3 regions of the Sphingobacterium sp. BIGb0116 genome follow, and region 2 is predicted to be linked to each of the others. Evidence: riboswitches for the same ligand, from Rfam matches in the RefSeq annotation. Region 2 holds a riboswitch; each other region holds the start of a gene.
What was found. A riboswitch is a leader RNA that binds a small molecule or an ion and turns the genes downstream of it on or off. The one in region 2 is predicted to bind S-adenosylmethionine.
Positions count from the first base shown of each region.

Region 1: it holds a riboswitch for S-adenosylmethionine, as region 2 does, so the genes downstream of both, M2419_RS17535 (methylenetetrahydrofolate reductase) here and M2419_RS04620 (5-oxoprolinase) in region 2, are expected to answer to the same signal.
Region 3: it holds a riboswitch for S-adenosylmethionine, as region 2 does, so the genes downstream of both, M2419_RS01015 (O-acetylhomoserine aminocarboxypropyltransferase/cysteine synthase family protein) here and M2419_RS04620 (5-oxoprolinase) in region 2, are expected to answer to the same signal.

Region 1 covers NZ_JANUDT010000007.1:253,267-259,222, reverse strand. The annotation lists gene M2419_RS17550 (30S ribosomal protein S16) at 63-584, shown strand; gene rimM (ribosome maturation factor RimM) at 704-1,228, shown strand; gene M2419_RS17540 (hypothetical protein) at 1,332-2,183, shown strand; SAM riboswitch class I at 2,402-2,504, shown strand; gene M2419_RS17535 (methylenetetrahydrofolate reductase) at 2,575-3,531, shown strand; gene M2419_RS17530 (DUF2723 domain-containing protein) at 3,779-5,956, shown strand, end outside.
Region 2 covers NZ_JANUDT010000001.1:1,095,486-1,101,441, reverse strand. The annotation lists gene M2419_RS04630 (epimerase) at 1-576, shown strand, start outside; gene M2419_RS04625 (YeiH family protein) at 625-1,881, shown strand; SAM-I-IV-variant riboswitch at 2,108-2,201, shown strand; gene M2419_RS04620 (5-oxoprolinase) at 2,236-2,499, shown strand; gene M2419_RS04615 (family 2A encapsulin nanocompartment shell protein) at 2,688-3,611, shown strand; gene M2419_RS04610 (family 2A encapsulin nanocompartment cargo protein cysteine desulfurase) at 3,635-5,353, shown strand; gene epsC (serine O-acetyltransferase EpsC) at 5,434-5,956, shown strand, end outside.
Region 3 covers NZ_JANUDT010000001.1:210,119-216,074, reverse strand. The annotation lists gene M2419_RS01025 (homoserine dehydrogenase) at 1-514, opposite strand, end outside; gene metX (homoserine O-acetyltransferase) at 554-1,597, opposite strand; gene M2419_RS01015 (O-acetylhomoserine aminocarboxypropyltransferase/cysteine synthase family protein) at 1,630-2,940, opposite strand; SAM riboswitch class I at 3,196-3,308, opposite strand; gene M2419_RS01010 (FUSC family membrane protein) at 3,491-5,518, opposite strand; gene M2419_RS01005 (TonB-dependent receptor) at 5,862-5,956, shown strand, end outside.

The DNA of each region.
Region 1 (5,956 bases), on a different contig from region 2:
TTTGCATCCCCTCTAGTATGAAGCTCGGGGGATATGTTGAATACATAAAATAAAATTAAAGAATGGCAACTAAAATCAGATTGCAAAGACACGGTAAAAAAGGACGTCCTTTTTACCACGTAGTCGTAGCGGATTCTCGCGCTCCACGTGACGGTAAATTCATCGAACGTATTGGTTCTTACAACCCAAACACAAATCCAGCAACTATCGTTTTGGATTTTGAAAAAGCTTTGGATTGGATGAATAAAGGTGCTCAACCAACTGACACTGCTCGCGCTATCCTTTCTTACAAAGGTGTTCTTTACAAAAAACACTTGCAAGGTGGTGTGAAAAAAGGTGCTTTTGATGAAGCTGCTGCTGAAGCTAAATTTACAGCTTGGACTGAAGCTAATGATGCAAGAATCACTGGTAAAAAAGATGGTTTAGCACAAACTAAAGCTGAAACTAGAAAAGCTGCTTTAGCTGCTGAAGCTAAGAAAAAAGAAGAAAAAGCTGCTGCTGTAGCTGCTAAAAATGCTCCTGTAGCGGAAGAAACTGCTGCTGAGGAGACTGAAGCTCCTGCATCAGAAGAAACTGAAGGTTAATTCTTTCATAAAGTATTCGAGAAAGCCGACTCAATCTTGAGCCGGCTTTTTTTGAAACAGCCAATAGGCTAATGGTTTGCCAAATCATGTCTCACAGCTAATCGCTAAATACGAAATATATGACTATTGATCAAAGCTTTTACATCGGTTACATCAGTAAAACAAGAGGTCTTAAAGGAGAAGTACAACTGTTTTTTGAATTCGAGGAATACGAGAGTTTGAATATCGATGTTGTCTTTGTGGAAGTGAACAAAAAGCTTGTTCCTTATTTTGTTGATACCATTAAATTTCAAAAAAATAGTACAGCGTATGTGACATTTGAGGATGTGGATCATATCGATAAGGCTCAAGTACTTGTCCGTAAAAAGCTATATCTTTCCAATGATAAGATGCCCGAGCGCGATCCAGATGATTTTAGATATACTGATTTAATCGGTTTTTTAGTGATTGATGAAAACCATGGTGAACTGGGGCAAATAACAGATGTCCAGGAATTTCCACAACAATTTGTCGCCTCGGTAAATATGGACGGTAAAGAACTGATGTTCCCGTTGTCTGATGATTTGATCTTAGGAATCGATGGCGAAGAGGAGATCATTGAAGTTGAATTGCCAGAAGGCTTGGTGGATCTTTATAAAGAATAAGCATATCCCCGAGCTTATTCAAATAAATAGCAGTATACGAACTATTGCAGTAATTTCTTATCTTGGTCTGTATATTATTACTGGCCATAATTATTGATTGATTTTGAAACCGTTATTACTGCTGCTATTCGTATTCTCGTTGTCTTCTTGTGCTTTCTTTGGGAAGAAAAAGGACTTTCCTGAAGGCAATTACCAAATGATATTGGGCTATTCAAATGAAGAGTATCATAAAGTAAAAAGAGAATCACCCCAAAATGTCGAGGCAGATACCTATGGTAATGATCCTACGATATATCGGTCCTTTCTCTCTCTCCATGATAAAGACAAGTTTGTCATGGCGATCGATGATATCTTACTCTTCGGTAAGTATAGATTCAACGGCGATCGATTAGAATTGACCGATGAGAAAAAAGGTAGCCTCGCATTAGATATTATTAAGGTAAAAAGCGATTTTGTTCAGCTGAGAGGTGATTTTTCACAGTTTAGCTCAGCACGTATACCCACTAGCGAAAGACTTTATATCAACTTTGCGTTAGATAAAACCCCTATCCGGGAGACCCCCAGCAAATTTGATAGCCAAGTGAATCTATGGCGAAATGCCCCTGTAAAATCAGAAAGTGAAAAGGAGATAAAAGCTAGGGCATTGAATTTTGTAGATTATTCTATCGCTTATTTCCAACACATATCAAGTTCTGGTACACATCACGATTATCGAATGGATGGTGTTGAATCACCCATTATTTATGCTGAGAATGGCATTGTGCTCAAGGCATGGGCAGATGTTCCCGATTCTTGGAAGGAATTATTTTACAACGAAAAAAATGCATTAGTCGCCTATCAATATTTATTTGATGGTTTTAAATTTGGATCGAAAGAGGAGTACCATGTTACAGGACTCTTATTGATCACATTTTATCTCAAAAATCTACGGAATTCCCTGGCAGCGAATCTTTAGCCAATCCTGTTGTGGCATAGTCAATATCTTCGCTGTCGATGATCCTCGATCGTTAATTTTATCTGTTTTTTTAAGTCTTTTACTTTTGGTGGAGCGTAAATTCCTGTTGTTGACTGGGAATAAACCTGAAGCCGCATTTATTGCAGTCTTTTTGCCGCTATTTTTGCCTTTTCGAAAAAATATTTTTGTCTTTTGATTTTTTAAAACGATATTAGCAACGCTTATAGAGAAAGGCCGAGGGACTAGACCCGTTGAAGCCTTAGCAACCTGTATTGTTCAAGGTGCTAAATTCTACCCTACTCCATGTGGGAAAGATAAGTTACATGTAGATAAACGATTCCTCGACTTGTGCGTTTCGATGTAAGCCAACCAAACTAAAAACAGTTTTTTAATGAAGATTATCGATCATATCCAGAATGCCAAAGGAAAAACATTGTTTTCTTTTGAGCTATTGCCACCGGCAAAAGGGCAGGGCATCCAAAGTATTTTTAAAACCATGGATGAACTGATGGAGTTTAAACCTCCTTTTATCGACGTAACCTACCATCGGGAAGATTATATCTATAAAGAGCATGCGAGTGGATTACTGGAACGCGTTTCCTATCGTAAACGTCCTGGGACAGTGGCGATATGTGCTGCAATCATGAATAAATATAAAGTAGATGCGGTGCCCCATTTGATATGTGGTGGTTTTACAAAAGAGGAAACTGAAAATGCCCTGATCGATTTGAACTTCCTGGGGATAGATAACGTCTTGGTATTGCGGGGAGATGCACGTAAAGGCGATGCCGATTTCATACCGAGCGATGGTGGACATGCTTTTGCAACAGACCTATTGGAACAGGTAACTGATATGAATAAAGGAAAGTATTTGCATGAAGACATTATCACATCGGAAAAGACTGATTTTTGCATCGGAGTAGCGGGATATCCCGAAAAGCATTTTGAATCGCCAAATTTCAATACTGATTTTAAATATCTGAAACAAAAAGTCGATATGGGAGCAGAGTTTATTGTGACTCAGATGTTCTTTAATGTTGAAAAATACAAAGAGTTTGTAACAAAATGTAGAGACAATGGAATCCATGTGCCTATTATTCCAGGATTAAAACCATTGACAACGAAAAAGCAGTTGGTGACCTTACCAAGGATATTTCATTTAGATATTCCGGAGGAACTGAGCGATGCTGTTTCAGCATGTAAAACGAATGCCGACGTCAGACAAGTCGGTGAGGAGTGGTTGGTGCAACAATGTCAGGAGCTGATTAAATTTGGCGCTCCGGTATTACATTTCTATACGATGAGTAATCCTGGTCCAACAAAGAAAATTGTTGAAAAACTAGCCTAACTCATAAAAATAATACGAAAAGGGAGCCAATAAGCTTCCTTTTTTTATTGTAATATTAGTTGTGAAAGCCCGAAATAAGTCCATAATTTCGATAGTGTGGTTTAGGTCGGTCTCTATATTCAGGGTTGAGTAGCCTGTTTATAGTCAGATACTTGTGTTAAATAGTGTTAATTAACTTATTGGAGTCAGGATAACTTTTTAACTTAAAGTGCTAAAAAGGATTTTAACAATAGACCAAATTGACCTTATGAAGTACACTAGATTAAATTCTCTACTCGGCTTTGCTTGCGGACTAATTGCTACATGTGTATATATCGCCACCGTTGAAAAGACGGTAAGCTGGTGGGATTGTGGTGAATTTATTGCCTGTGCCTACAAGCTAGAAGTGGCACACCAACCGGGAGCACCATTATTTCTTCTTATTCAGAATATATTTTCCAACCTGGCTTTTGGTAATGCAGGTAAAATTGCCTATTGGATGAATATTGGATCCGCAATCTGCAGTGGGCTTACTGTTACATTTTTATTCTGGACGATAACAGCAATTGCCAAAAGGATACTCAACAGGCAAGAGAAAGTTCAATTATCGAATTATTTCCAAATTTTTGCTGCGGGTTTAGTTGGTGCAATGGCTTTCTGCTTCAGTGATTCATTCTGGTATTCGGCTGTTGAATCTGAGGTATATGCGATGTCTTCATTGTGTACAGCGATTGTTTTTTGGGCAATTTTAAAGTGGGAAGTGCGTGCAGATGAAGAAGGTAGCGATCGTTGGCTGGTTTTTATTGCTTTTGTTATGGGCCTTTCAATCGGAGTGCACCTATTAAATCTGTTGGCAATCCCGGCTATAGCGATGGTTGTCTATTTCAGAAGAGCAGGACAGGTTAATGCGAAAGGTACAGTAAAAGCTTTCCTGGTAGGAGTGCTGATCTTGGGGGCCGTTTTGTGGGGAATTATTCAATGGTTGGTCGGTCTAGCTGCTAAAGTGGATCTCTTATTTGTAAACTCGCTAGGTTTGGGCTTTGGCTCAGGCATCTTCTTCATGTGTCTGCTGTTGGGGGGCTTCCTCATTTATGGCCTATATTATTCTTATAAAAAGCAGCAATATACACTCCATACCGGACTACTGGTCTTTTGTTTTATTCTATTTGGGTATAGCTCCTATACCATGGTTTTGATCCGTGGAAAAGCGAATCCCTCGTTAAACAATAATGCGCCAGACAATGTGTTTTCTTTTTTGGGTTATCTGAGCCGGGAGCAATATATCCGGGAACCTTTACTCAAAGGACCCAATTATGATTCACAGGTCGTTGGTGTCGAGAGTAAAACCGGTTATCGCAAAGATGAATCAGGTTATATTCCTTTTAGTCAGGTCGATAAGTATACGTTTGATAAGGAAACTTTCTTTCCCCGCATATATAGTCAAGATGGAGCCCATCAAGCTTATTATAGGAGTTACCTCAATTTGAAGGAGGGGCAGCAGCCACAATTCTCTGATAATTTTAAGTTCTTTTTTAATTTTCAACTGGGCGATATGTATACCCGATATTTCTTGTGGAATTTTGTCGGTAGACAGAATGACAGGCAGGGGTATGGGACCTATAGTGACGGCAACTGGTTGTCGGGGATTAAACCATTGGATAATTGGCGTTTGGGGGGGCAAGATAAAATATCCCAATCACAGAAGCATGACCCGAGCCGGAATACCTATTTTTTCCTTCCACTGCTACTGGGAATAGCCGGAGCGATCTGGTTGTACCGGAACAATAAACCTTATACCTTGGTCTTGACCTTACTGTTTGTGTTTACGGGAATAGCGATCGTTGTTTATCTCAACCAAACTCCTATGCAACCTCGGGAACGAGATTATGCTTACGTAGGATCTTTTTATGCGTTTGCGATCTGGATCGGACTGGGAGCAATAGCATTTGTTCGGTTTCTCAACCGTTTTGTACAAACAAGGTATGCGTTAGCGACAGGTATTTCTTTCGCTTTATTGGGCGGTCCCATTATTTTGGCCCATCAAAATTGGGATGATCATAATCGTTCTGAAAAATCGCTGGCAAGGGACATGGCACGTAATTATTTAGAATCCTGTGCTCCAAATGCTATTCTATTTACCTATGGAGATCATGATACATTTCCTGTATGGTATTTGCAAGAAGTGGAAGGAGTACGTCCGGATGTTCGGGTTGTGGTATTAAGTTATCTGACTGGCGATTGGTATATGCAACAGGCCAAGCAGCCGACGTATCAAGCGGCAGGTCTTCCCGTGACGATCCCAGCTGAAAAGACGAAAAAAGGCGTTCGTGATTATATCCCTTTTGTGGATAGACAACTTGACAATGCGGTAGATATACAGCAACTATTACAGTTTGTCACATCGGATGATCCCGAGTATAAAGTTCAGTTGAATTCCGGTGATATG
Region 2 (5,956 bases):
AACTTTTCTGGTATATCTCTTTTTTCTGGATTAAATGAACTGCAGGATGAGACAAGTACTGCGGTTGGAGAGGGGTATCTTGCTCAGCTCACCAAAAGATGGGAAGCTGCTTTTTCAGCATATGCCCTGCCTGAGACGCTTAAAGTGATACTTCGTGTCAGCCCTGTGTTGTCAAAACAGCAAGGTATGCTAGCTGAATTACATCCGCTGGCTAGAAGGGGATTGGGCGGTAAAATTTCTAACGGACGCCAATGTGTGAGTTGGATTCATGAGCGCGATCTTGTACGATTAGTGATGTGGATAATTGAGCAGACACAACCACGGTTTATTTATCATGCATGTAGCCCCCGTCCCGTTACCAATGCTACATTTATGAAAGCGCTCAGAGCGAGTTCGGGTGCATCTTTTGGCTTGCCTATACCTAGGGCAATTGCCCGTATCGGATCGTTCTTGAAAGCTGTAGATTCAAGTATTCTTCTCCAACCTGTTCCCGGGACAACCAGGTTCACCCTGGAAGATGGATTTGATTTCGACTTTGCGGAAATTGAATGCGCATTGAACGATTTAATAAAATAACAAGAATAAATTGTCAGTCAATTTAAAAAAACTTAACTATATAGTATTATGTCATCTTCCAAATCAAGAGCCATTATTAGCGAGGACTGGACAGTCGTCATCCTCGGATTAGCTCTAATTTTTTCAGCACTCTTTGGTATCATCGTACCTAGCCCAAGTTTTTCGTGGAATTCGGCGGCAGATCTTTCTGCAAAAGTCCTGTCTCCTGAGAATCTTTTGGCGATCGGCGTCCAATTTTTGTTGGTCTTTGTTACTGCTCTTGTTGGGGCCGTACTATTAAGAAAACCGTTAAAGTCACTTTTAGTCGTTTTTCCTTTCATCTTTGTATTAACGATACTCGCATTGGTTTTAGCTGGCAATAGTACGGTAAAGGAGTATAATCTGGAAGCTGTTATTTTTAGCATGGGTATTGGTTTGCTGATCAGCAACTTGTTCAAGCTGCCCTCCTGGTTCAAAGAAGCACTTTCTACAGAATTATATGTGAAAATTGGCTTAGTGCTATTAGGAACAACGGTTATATTTGGCGAGATATTAAAAGCTGGAACTTTAGGGCTTATTCAGGCTTTGGTCGTTGTATTGTCAGTGTGGTATTTTGCATTTTGGCTTTGTAGGAAATTGAAAGTGGATCAGGAAATGGCGTTGATGCTTTCGTCGGCTGTTTCAATTTGTGGTGTATCGGCGGCTATTGCTACATCTGGAGCCATTAAAGGAGATCCTAAAAAGCTATCTTATGTTGTTTCTCTTGTTTTGATTACTGCGATCCCCATGATGATTTTAATGCCTTACTTTGCAGCATGGATGGGCTTATCGCAAGAAGTTACCGGAGCCTGGCTGGGAGGGAGTATCGATACCACTGGAGCAGTCGTTGCTTCCGGTTCGCTGGTAGGTGAGGAAGCGTTAAAAATTAGTACTATAGTAAAATTTTCTCAAAATGTCTTACTTGGCATTGCCGCCTTTGCTATCAGTATTTATTGGACATATTCGCATTCCAAAAGTGCAGAAAATGCGGAGAAACCTACATTAAAAATTATTTGGGAGCGTTTTCCGAAATTTGTCCTGGGTTTTGTCTTTGCATCTTTGCTATTTTCTTTTGTAATTAACGCTGAGCAAATCAATAGTGTTAAAGCAGAATTAAAAAGTATACAAGGCTTGTGGTTTGCACTGGCTTTTACATCGATAGGTCTGGAAACGAATTTTAAAGAACTGTTTGTACATAATAATAAGAAGCCATTGTATGCATTTCTGATCGCACAGACTTTCAATATCATGCTCACATTGGTAATCGCCATACTGTTATTTAGGTAAATTTTAGTGCTACTTTTTTCCATGTTGTTGCATTCATGTTTCTCGGGTATTTCTTGTGGTCTATTGATTTTTATCTCAAAAATATTTCCGCACATAAATAATAACCCTTGATGCATACAACGGTTAACAGAATAGGAGGGATAGAACGAATAATTGACTCGGGGGAAGTAAATAAAACTTTTATTTTCAAAAAGATATGGATATTTAAATAAAATCTACTAACTTTATAGAGTATTCAGAATTGCATCGCGCGATACCAACCGAGTAGAATTACCACGGTGGTTAAATAATATGGGTTTCGGCCAAAAAAACTGAATACAATTTATAGTTTAACCCTTTAAATTTTTAAATTGTATGGCAACAACAAAAAGTCTTTATGAACACTTATCTGAAACGCTTATTCATTATTCGATTAACGAATTAATCCAATTTAATAATGATACGGTGTCGGGCCGGGGGTGGGGATCATCCAAAGCCATATTTCGGGCCGCTCTGTTAAGCACCCTTTCCAAAAAGGGTCTTGATCTATCAAGTATTGTTTCGAGAGAAGACGGTTTTACATCGGTAAAACAAGTTGCGGTGAGATTGGAGGACAATAGGCTTGTGCCGATTGCTTAAGAATTAAAGTACTTATTACGACCTTTCTAATTGATTTATTAAACTAAATAATGAGGGGCAGACTGAAAAGTCTGCTCTAAAATTAAGATAGACTTTCTATCCTTCTTTTAAAAAAGAGTCTACTATCGAATTTACACTCTTTTTCAGGTGTTCTTAATCTATTCCAAATTTCATTAAACTTTTACAATATGAGTGAAAAACCAACACAACAGACCGCCTTGGGCGATGTCGCTGCACGACACCTGGCAATTGCCACCAGAACCGTTCCACAACTTGAAAGTATCTCACCCCGATGGCTAGTACACTTATTGCAATGGACACCTGTGGAATCGGGCGTGTTTCGCTTAAACAAAGTTGTCGGCGAAGACAGTATCCAGGTAGACTGTTCCAGACGTGATGAGAGTGTTTTACCACATACATTTGTTGATTATGACGAAAGTCCACGGGAGTATAATTTAAACGCGGTCAATACACTGATAGACGTACATACGCGGGTTTCTGATCTCTACAGCAAGCCCTATAATCAGATCAGTGAGCAGTTACGTTTGGCAATTGAGAAAATTAAAGAAAGGCAGGAGAGTGAGCTCATCAACAATACTGATTACGGAATCTTGAGCAATGTCGCGTCCAAACAGATTATTAAGACCAGATCTGGAGCTCCTACACCCGATGACCTGGACGAATTGATCACAAAGGTATGGAAGCAGCCTGGATTTTTTCTGCTTCATCCCCTCACCATTGCGGCCTTTGGGCGCGAATGTACACGTCGTGGTGTCCCACCACCCACGGTGTCACTTTTCGGTTCACAGTTTTTAACCTGGCGCGGCATCCCATTGATTCCCAGTGATAAAGTGCCTATTGTAAATGGGAAGACCAAAATTCTGTTAATCCGCACAGGAGAAGCACGTCAGGGAGTAATCGGTCTTTATCAGCCTAACTTACCGGGTGAACAAACGCCGGGCCTATCCATCAAGTTTACTGGAATCAATGATAAAGCCATTGCCTCTTACCTGATATCTTTATATTGTTCACTGGTCATTCTCGTAGACGATGCTGTGGCTGTATTGGACGATGTTGACATCACACAATACCACAGCTACAATTATAAATAAATCATTCCTTAAAAAATTTTACTATGTCTCATTTAGATATTGATTTCGAAAGATTTCTAACGGAAGAAGCAAATAAGTATTTTAAGGCAGTTCCAACGGAAAACCTCGTATCTCGGGATCTTCCCCGACATGAAATCCATGCTGAAAAACCGGGCTCTAATCCTGAACTGAGAGAATTCCGGTTAGAAGATCCAGCGATCGGTTTTCATGATCCAAGTTTTCATAGGGGAAATGCTACTATCCCTGTAGCTGGGAATGGCAGGCAGCCAGGTATTTACAACCCAGTTCTTCCTCCTGCTACGGGTGTTGATATAGAACCACAGGTCAATAAATTACCCTTTGCAGAAACGCATGAAAAGCCACTTGACACACTAAGAGGAGCATTGCAGCAATTAAGTGGTTTTAAACATACTGCCCAGATACCACTGGCCGATAGTGCCAATTCATTCTATTTCATAAAGTCGGGGGCTGCCTTTGAAAATACGTCTTCCTTGCCTTTCGATACGTTGAAACCCCGTTTTGACGTTCAGTCAATTCGTCGCGACTTTCCTATTCTGCAAGAAACTGTGGGTGGAAGGCCACTTGTTTGGCTGGACAATGCCGCGACGACTCAAAAACCACAAGTGGTTATCGATAGGATATCGCGCTTTTATAAGACTGAAAATTCCAATATACACCGTGCTGCACATGAACTTGCTGCACGTGCTACAGATGCGTACGAAGAATCGCGAAATGTCATTAAAAACTTTCTAAATGCAAGTTCACCCAATGAAATTATATTTACGCGTGGCACGACCGAATCTATCAACCTTGTTGCCAATAGTTGGGGAGACCAGCATTTAGGCCCAGATGATGAGATTATAATTAGCTATCTGGAACATCATGCCAATATAGTTCCCTGGCAGCAATTGAGTCAAAAGAAAGGTTTTAAGATCCGGGTAATCCCTGTTGATGAGCAGGGAAATTTGCTTTTTGATGAGTATAGCAAACTGCTCAGTTCCCGGACGAAATTAGTCTCTTTTACTCATGTCAGTAATGCACTGGGTACAATAACACCGGCAAAAGCCATTATTGATTCGGCACATCGTGTAGGGGCCAAAGTACTGTTGGACGGGGCTCAGTCGGTCTCCCATATCGCGATAGATCTCCAATACCTAAATCCCGATTTCTTTGTGTTTTCTGGACATAAAATATTTGGCCCGACAGGAATCGGCGTGCTCTATGGCAAAGAAGACATCCTAAACAATACCCAGCCTTACCAAAGTGGAGGAAACATGATCCGAGATGTCTCTTTTGAAAAAACAGAATTTCATGCTGTGCCCAATCGTTTTGAAGCCGGTACTGGCAATATTGCCGATGCTGTTGGCCTGGGGGCTGCAATCCGATATGTGCAGGCTATCGGCATTGATAACATCTATCACTACGAGCATGATCTATTGGATTATGCGACCCGGTCGTTGAAACAGATCGCCGGGGTTACTTTGATCGGTACAGCGACAGAAAAAACCAGTGTACTTTCCTTTACCCTTTCAGGATACAGCAACAGCGAAGTCGGTCAGGCATTGAATGAAGTCGGTATAGCCGTTCGGACAGGTCATCACTGTGCACAGCCAATCCTGAGGAGACTGGGGTATGACTCGTCGGTAAGACCCTCCCTTGCCTTCTACAATACACATCAGGAGATCGATCTCCTCGCGTTGACGGTGGAGAGATTGGTCAGTCGAAACAAACGATTTTACTAATTAAAAGTATGGCAGCTGGCGGTTAGGGGGATCGTTTAGCTGCCAGCTTTTTTTCAGGATATCAGTATAAAAAAAAAGAAATGGAAAAATTTTATAGCACTTTATTTGCCAGACAACAGGCTGCGCATGATATGCCCAGCAACGTTCGTATCTGGGAATGGGCAAGAGATGTATTTCGGCTTATGTTTCCAGAACGTAATTCGAAAAAGCTGCTTACGGTAGAGGCCGTTAAAGCAACTTTTACAATTTTGGAAAATGAGCTATATGATCTTTTGCTGAACAGTAAAGACTGTATAGGCTGTGATCATCGCGAAATTGTCCAACGTTTTTTTGAAAACCTCCCGCATATCTATCATCTGATGCTTGAAGATGCTCAGGCTATGCTGGATGGCGATCCCGCTGCCAACAATCTAAGTGAGGTCATACGTACTTATCCAGGGTTTCTTGCGATTTGCATGTATCGCATGGCACATCAGCTCTGGTTAGATCGGGTACCCTTGTTCCCCCGTATTTTGACCGAGTATGCGCATGAACGTACAGGCATAGATATCCATCCGGGAGCGACCATTGGGCGTCACTTTCATATCGATCATGGAACGGGTC
Region 3 (5,956 bases), 890 kb from region 2:
TTAAAGCGTCTGTATATTGCTGGTTTTCATTGAAAACTTTAGATAAAATATAGTTGGAAGATCCATTAAAAATACCGCTGACAGAATGAAGTAATTCATTGTCATAGTACTCTTCTAAATTCCGTATAATGGGAATACTTCCGCAAACGGCACCTTCATACAATAAACTGGTGCCATATTCATGTTGGATATCAACCAGTTCTTCCAGGTGGCTGGCAATCATTTTTTTATTGGCAGATACCACATTTTTTCCCGATTTCAAGGCACGAACAGTTAGTTGATAGGCTGCTTCGGCATCATCTATTAGTTCGACAACAGTATTAATTTCTGGGTCACCTAAAATTGTTTCGGCATCGGTAGAAAATAAATCTGCTGGTAGCGAGCGCTTTTTATCTCCGTTTTTAATGACAAATTTCTTGATCTCCAGATTAAGATTTTTGGTTTTGATGATATCGTAAAGACCTTGGCCTACTACACCAAACCCAAACATCCCTATTGTTAATTTATTACTCATATCTCTTCTTAAATTCTCTTATATATATTATTTATTCTCTTATACTAATTCGTTTAGGTATTCTTTTTGTTTCCGCAGAAAGTTGCTGATGATTTTAGTGAGTTTTTTTGTTTCGATCAAAAATCCATCGTGGCCATAGGTAGATTCAATCTCCTGATAGTGGGCATTCGGAACATGTTGAGCGATGAATTGTTGCTCTTGTGGAGGAAACAACAAATCTGTATTGACGCTCAGTACTAAAGTTGGACAGTCAATGCTCGCTAAAGCGGATTCGATAGATCGTCTTCCCCGACCTAAATTATGGCTGTCCATTGCTTTGGTTAGGAAGTAATAGCTGTACGCATTATAGCGTTTCACCAATTTTTCACCCTGATAGTTTTGATAGGAGGATGCTTTATAATGATCGAGTTTTTCGTTATCATCCTCCTTTTGTGTGTTGGCATACGTTGTATAGTTGCGGTAAGACAACAGTGCCATAGCGCGTGCAACTTTTAAACCCTTAGCTCCGCCATCGGGATGATTGGCGTAAAAGGTTCGATCAGTTGTAATGGCAAGACGTTGACTTTCATTGAATGCAATACCCCATGGTGAATGGACGGCATTTGTTCCAACGACGATTAGATGGTTGATGGCTATACTGTGCGATACGGCCCATTCCAATGCTTGTTGACCGCCCAATGAGCCGCCAATAAGGATCTCTATTTGTTTGATATCCAGGTGGTCTGCAAGAAATTGATGTGCATTGACCAAATCCCTTACTGTAAATTCAGGAAAAGATAGGTAGTAAGGCTGTCCAGTAGCTGGGTTTACAGATAGCGGATTACTGCTATTATATGCTGATCCTATGACATTGGCGCAGATAATATAATAATCGTTTGAATCAAATAATTCACCTGTTCCAAAAAGACCGGACCACCAATCCAGTACATCTGCATTAGCCGTAAGTGCATGGCAAACCCAGATCACATTACTGCGATCTGCGTTGGGTTTGCCAAATGTTTCATAACTGATTTGTAAATCAGTAAGCTCTCTTCCATTTTCAAATACAAAAGGCTCCGGGTGCAGATAAATATGCTTACTCATTTTACGTTTAAGTTTAAGCCGAAAAAATCTGATTATTTAATTTTATCAAAAGCTTGTTGTAAATCAGCTTTGATGTCATCAATATGTTCTATTCCTACAGAAAGGCGTAATAAACCTTTGAACACTCCAGCATTGGCTTGATCTTCATCACTCAATTGTTGGTGAGTAGTCGCTGCTGGATGGATAATCAATGACTTCGTATCACCGACATTGGCCAAGTGACTGATCAATTCTAAGCTGTCGATAAAGCTATTGGCCTTCTGTGCTGCGTCACCCTTGAGCTGGAAAGAAAGCACCGCACCATAGCCATTTTTAAGGTATTTTTGTGCGTTAGCGAAGCTCGGAGAGCTTTTTAAGCCCGGATAGTTTACTTTTTCTACCTGTGGATGCGCCTCAAGCCATTTAGCTACCTCTAAAGTGTTATCTACATGGCGTTGCACCCGTAAAGACAGCGTTTCAAGCCCTTGTAATAATAAGAATGAATTGAAAGGGGAGAGTGCTGGCCCGAAATCCCGAAGCCCTTCCACACGTGCCCGAATGGCAAATTGAATATTTCCAAACGGTCCGCCTTCACCGAAAACTTCGGAAAAAACTAAGCCATGATAGCCTTCAGATGGTTCGGAAAATTGAGGGTATTTTCCATTGCCCCAATTGTAGTTTCCGCCGTCGACGATGACACCGCCAATGCTTGTGCCATGTCCACCGATCCATTTAGTAGCCGATTCAACAACCACATTCGCACCGTACTCCAAAGGTTTAAATAAATAACCCCCAGCTCCAAAAGTATTATCGACGATTAATGGTAAGTCATATTTTTTTGCTACGGCAGCAATTTTCTCAAAGTCTGGAATATTGAAACTTGGGTTTCCAATTGTTTCAACATAGATGGCCTTTGTTTTATCATCAATGAGGGCTTCAATTTTATCTGCCTCGGCGTCCGTTGCAAATCGAGCTTCGATGCCCAGGCGTTTAAAAGAAACTTTAAACTGGTTAAATGTACCGCCGTATAAGTTGGATCCGGCAACAAAATTGTCACCACTTTCCAAGATATTATTTAAAGCTATAAACTGTGCTGCCTGGCCAGATGCAACAGCAACAGCTGCGACTCCACCTTCCAGTGCCGCAATACGTTGTTCGAAAACATCCGTAGTAGGATTCATAATCCGTGTATAGATATTGCCGAACTGCTTTAATGCAAATAAGTTTGCGCCGTGTTCGGCATTTTCAAATACAAAAGATGTTGTTTGATATATAGGAACTGCTCTAGATCCCGTAGTAGGATCAGCGACTTGGCCAGCGTGAACCTGAAGAGTTTCGAATTTTAAATTTTTGTTTGAAGACATAATATATCAGATTTTAAGGGTTCAAAAAGAAATTGCTAAGTAAAAAGAGAAGCATACACACCTCGTTGAAGGGTCTGTTAAATCTTTATCCAAGAAAAAGGAAATGATTTTTAACAAGCATGGAAGTGCATATGCATACGCATTCGCATCAATACAGTTGTACGATGACTTACACTTTCGCTTATCGTGTGGTTCACTTGTGTTGAACCTGAATTTTTAATGGACTTCAGTAGTTTAATAATCATTGTCTTATGTCATTTATATGCTCCAAAACGATATTGTTTTGGACAGGAATTGGCACCTTTTCAAACAAATTGAAGGTTGCCAGTGGGTCATTGAGCCAGTCTCTCGCCACTTCTTTATAAATCAAGACCTACTGATTAAGGGAGGTGTTGATTAGAAATCTTCTTTCGAAGACGACACAAATATAAACTCTTTTTTTATTAAAGCAAAAGAAAAGCTATTTTTTAGTTAAAGGAATTTTGAATAACATACCGATCGGGATCGCATATCGTCGGATGAAACCGGATAAATAACTGTCAATCGGGTATTATGATTTCTTTAAGTTGATCCGTTCCGCAATTTGATTTAAATCTGTTAAAAGAGGTTTAAGTGCATCAATTCTACTATGGATATCATACGCTAGGTGGCGATTCGTCTTTTTGCTTAACGATAACGAAAGCCCCACCAAATGGGAGTTGACCTGATAAGAGAGTGCCTGAAAATGGTGGATATGCGACCAATCTATCCATTTATGCTCGGGTTCTTTTTTCATTTGATTGATAGCGTCTGAAAACAGGGCCATGGCAGTCTGCGCTTTTTTGCGAGCCAGTCGTATATCAAAAGAACTTTGTTTCTCGTCCGACAGACGGTTATTGATGGTTTGGAAATAATGCTCGTTGTAAAGGGATACCTCTTTTGCCAGCTGAACCATGCCTGTGCTTTGGCGTACAGGTATCAAGAAATAACCTGCTATAGCCAAGAATGCTCCAATGAGTGTGAAAAGTATTCGGCTGCCTAAAATGAGATTGATATTGCCTTCGAACAAATTGAGCGCAATCACAATTCCCAAGGTAATAAAGATGACACTGACCATATAATTAGATCGGTTGAACAAAAAGAATCCGAAAAGACCTAATGCAGCTATGGTAAGGAGAGCTGGGAGAAAATGAATAGAAATTAAGCAGAATATACCAACTATTATACCCGAGAATGTGCCTACAATACGCTCTATATTACGCTTTTTTGTCATTGAAAATGCTGGTCTGGCAACAATAGCGATCGTCAGTAAGATCCAATAGGTATATTTAAAATCCAAAAATAAAATACCGATCAATGCGCCTGTTCCAAAAAGAAGAGCCATCCGAACGGCAAATCGAAAAAGCGGGTTATTCAGATGGAGTTTACTTTTTAGATCAGCAAGATTGCGCAAAGGTCGATTGATAAATTGCTGGTACTCACTGCTGTCAATCTTATCCTGAATTTCCTGATTTTGATAAAAAGCTACCTGAATTCGGTTGAGTACTTCAATAATTGCTTCGATGTTGCTTATGATCGAACATAATATACTTTTTGCTTGACCGGTCTGCTGTTCTTGAATTTCTTTTAAATCCTGTAAGAGGGCATTAATTTTAAAGTTATTGTGATATAATTGATGCGCATACCGAAACCTCTTGTTAGGTTGTGAAAAGCTATCAATTTCTAAAGCTAATAATTTGATTGTGTGACGAATTAAAGGGAGGCTGCCCGTGTCTGCAAGATTTTTGCGAATCGCATCATAGTCGTGATCAAGTGCAATAATTAACTCATGAAGGTCAATTAACCCATAAACCTGACTGAGCCAATAATTGCTTTTATGCCACTGTTGACTTATGATTTTTTTTTCTCGAAAAAGAAGAGACCTGATTTGTTCCTGTTGTTCGCTGATCAGGCCATGAATTTTGCCTACGCGACTGTACGTTATATTCAAAGGAATATTGGGATCGTAAGACTGTGATCGTATCAATAGAAATTGGGACAATCCATGAAAACCATTGGCCATCGCATGTTTTAGCGAGCGATAAGGTTGTATATAGGCTTGTAAAAGGCTAAAAAAGTAGTATATAATGGAACCTGTTGTAATCTGTAAACTAACCGCAAAAGGGTGTTGCGGGGCCATTCCGATCACAAAACTCATGAGAATCAATGTCATGTTTCCAATTGCAGCATAGCGAGCCCCAAAAATACCGTATAACGTACATATAAAACCGGCCGCTGCTAGCAGTATAACCAAGGGCCAATGATACGGAAATACAATCGCTGTAAACAATGATGCAACAAAGAAGGTGGGAATACATACGAGAGCAGAAGAAAGTTTATCTTTTCTGTTTCCAGGAGGATCTGTGAGTGTTGTTAACAACGATCCGACACCGATTCCAATAGCCGTGCTCGCTTGCGCTCCCAATAAGTAGATCGCCAAACTTGGCAAGATGCTGATGGAAACATTACGTAATGCGTCTCCAGAATGCTCGCCATGCATAAATCGTATCATAAGGATATAAATACGGTAGAATCTTTTCTTCAATGATACAGTGCTCATTAATCAGTTTACTAATTTTCTATGCAAAAATACAAATATTATGCTTAATATTTTTTGTATACAATTTATTTGTTTTGATTTTTGTTGATTTTTTGAATTTTTATTTTGATTCGATGTGCTTTTCTTGCGCTGTGCTTTTTGGAGATTCAAGATTAGCTGGGATGATTTTATCGGCTTTAGCATCGATCAGCGAATGACATGGTTTACCGATGTTATTTGGTTGTCTACCGAGTGAATCGGACGATCTATCTATTTCTACTAGTCAACGTGTAATGAATACACGAGGTTTGTTGTCATTATTATGAAGTTGACTATCCAATCGATAGCCTTAAGAAATTACATTATGAAACCACAAAAAATTAAATTGCTCTTATTTTCTCTTGTTTTATTCCTGTTTTCTATTGCCGGACCCGTTTCAGCACAGTCTGACGGGGGAAA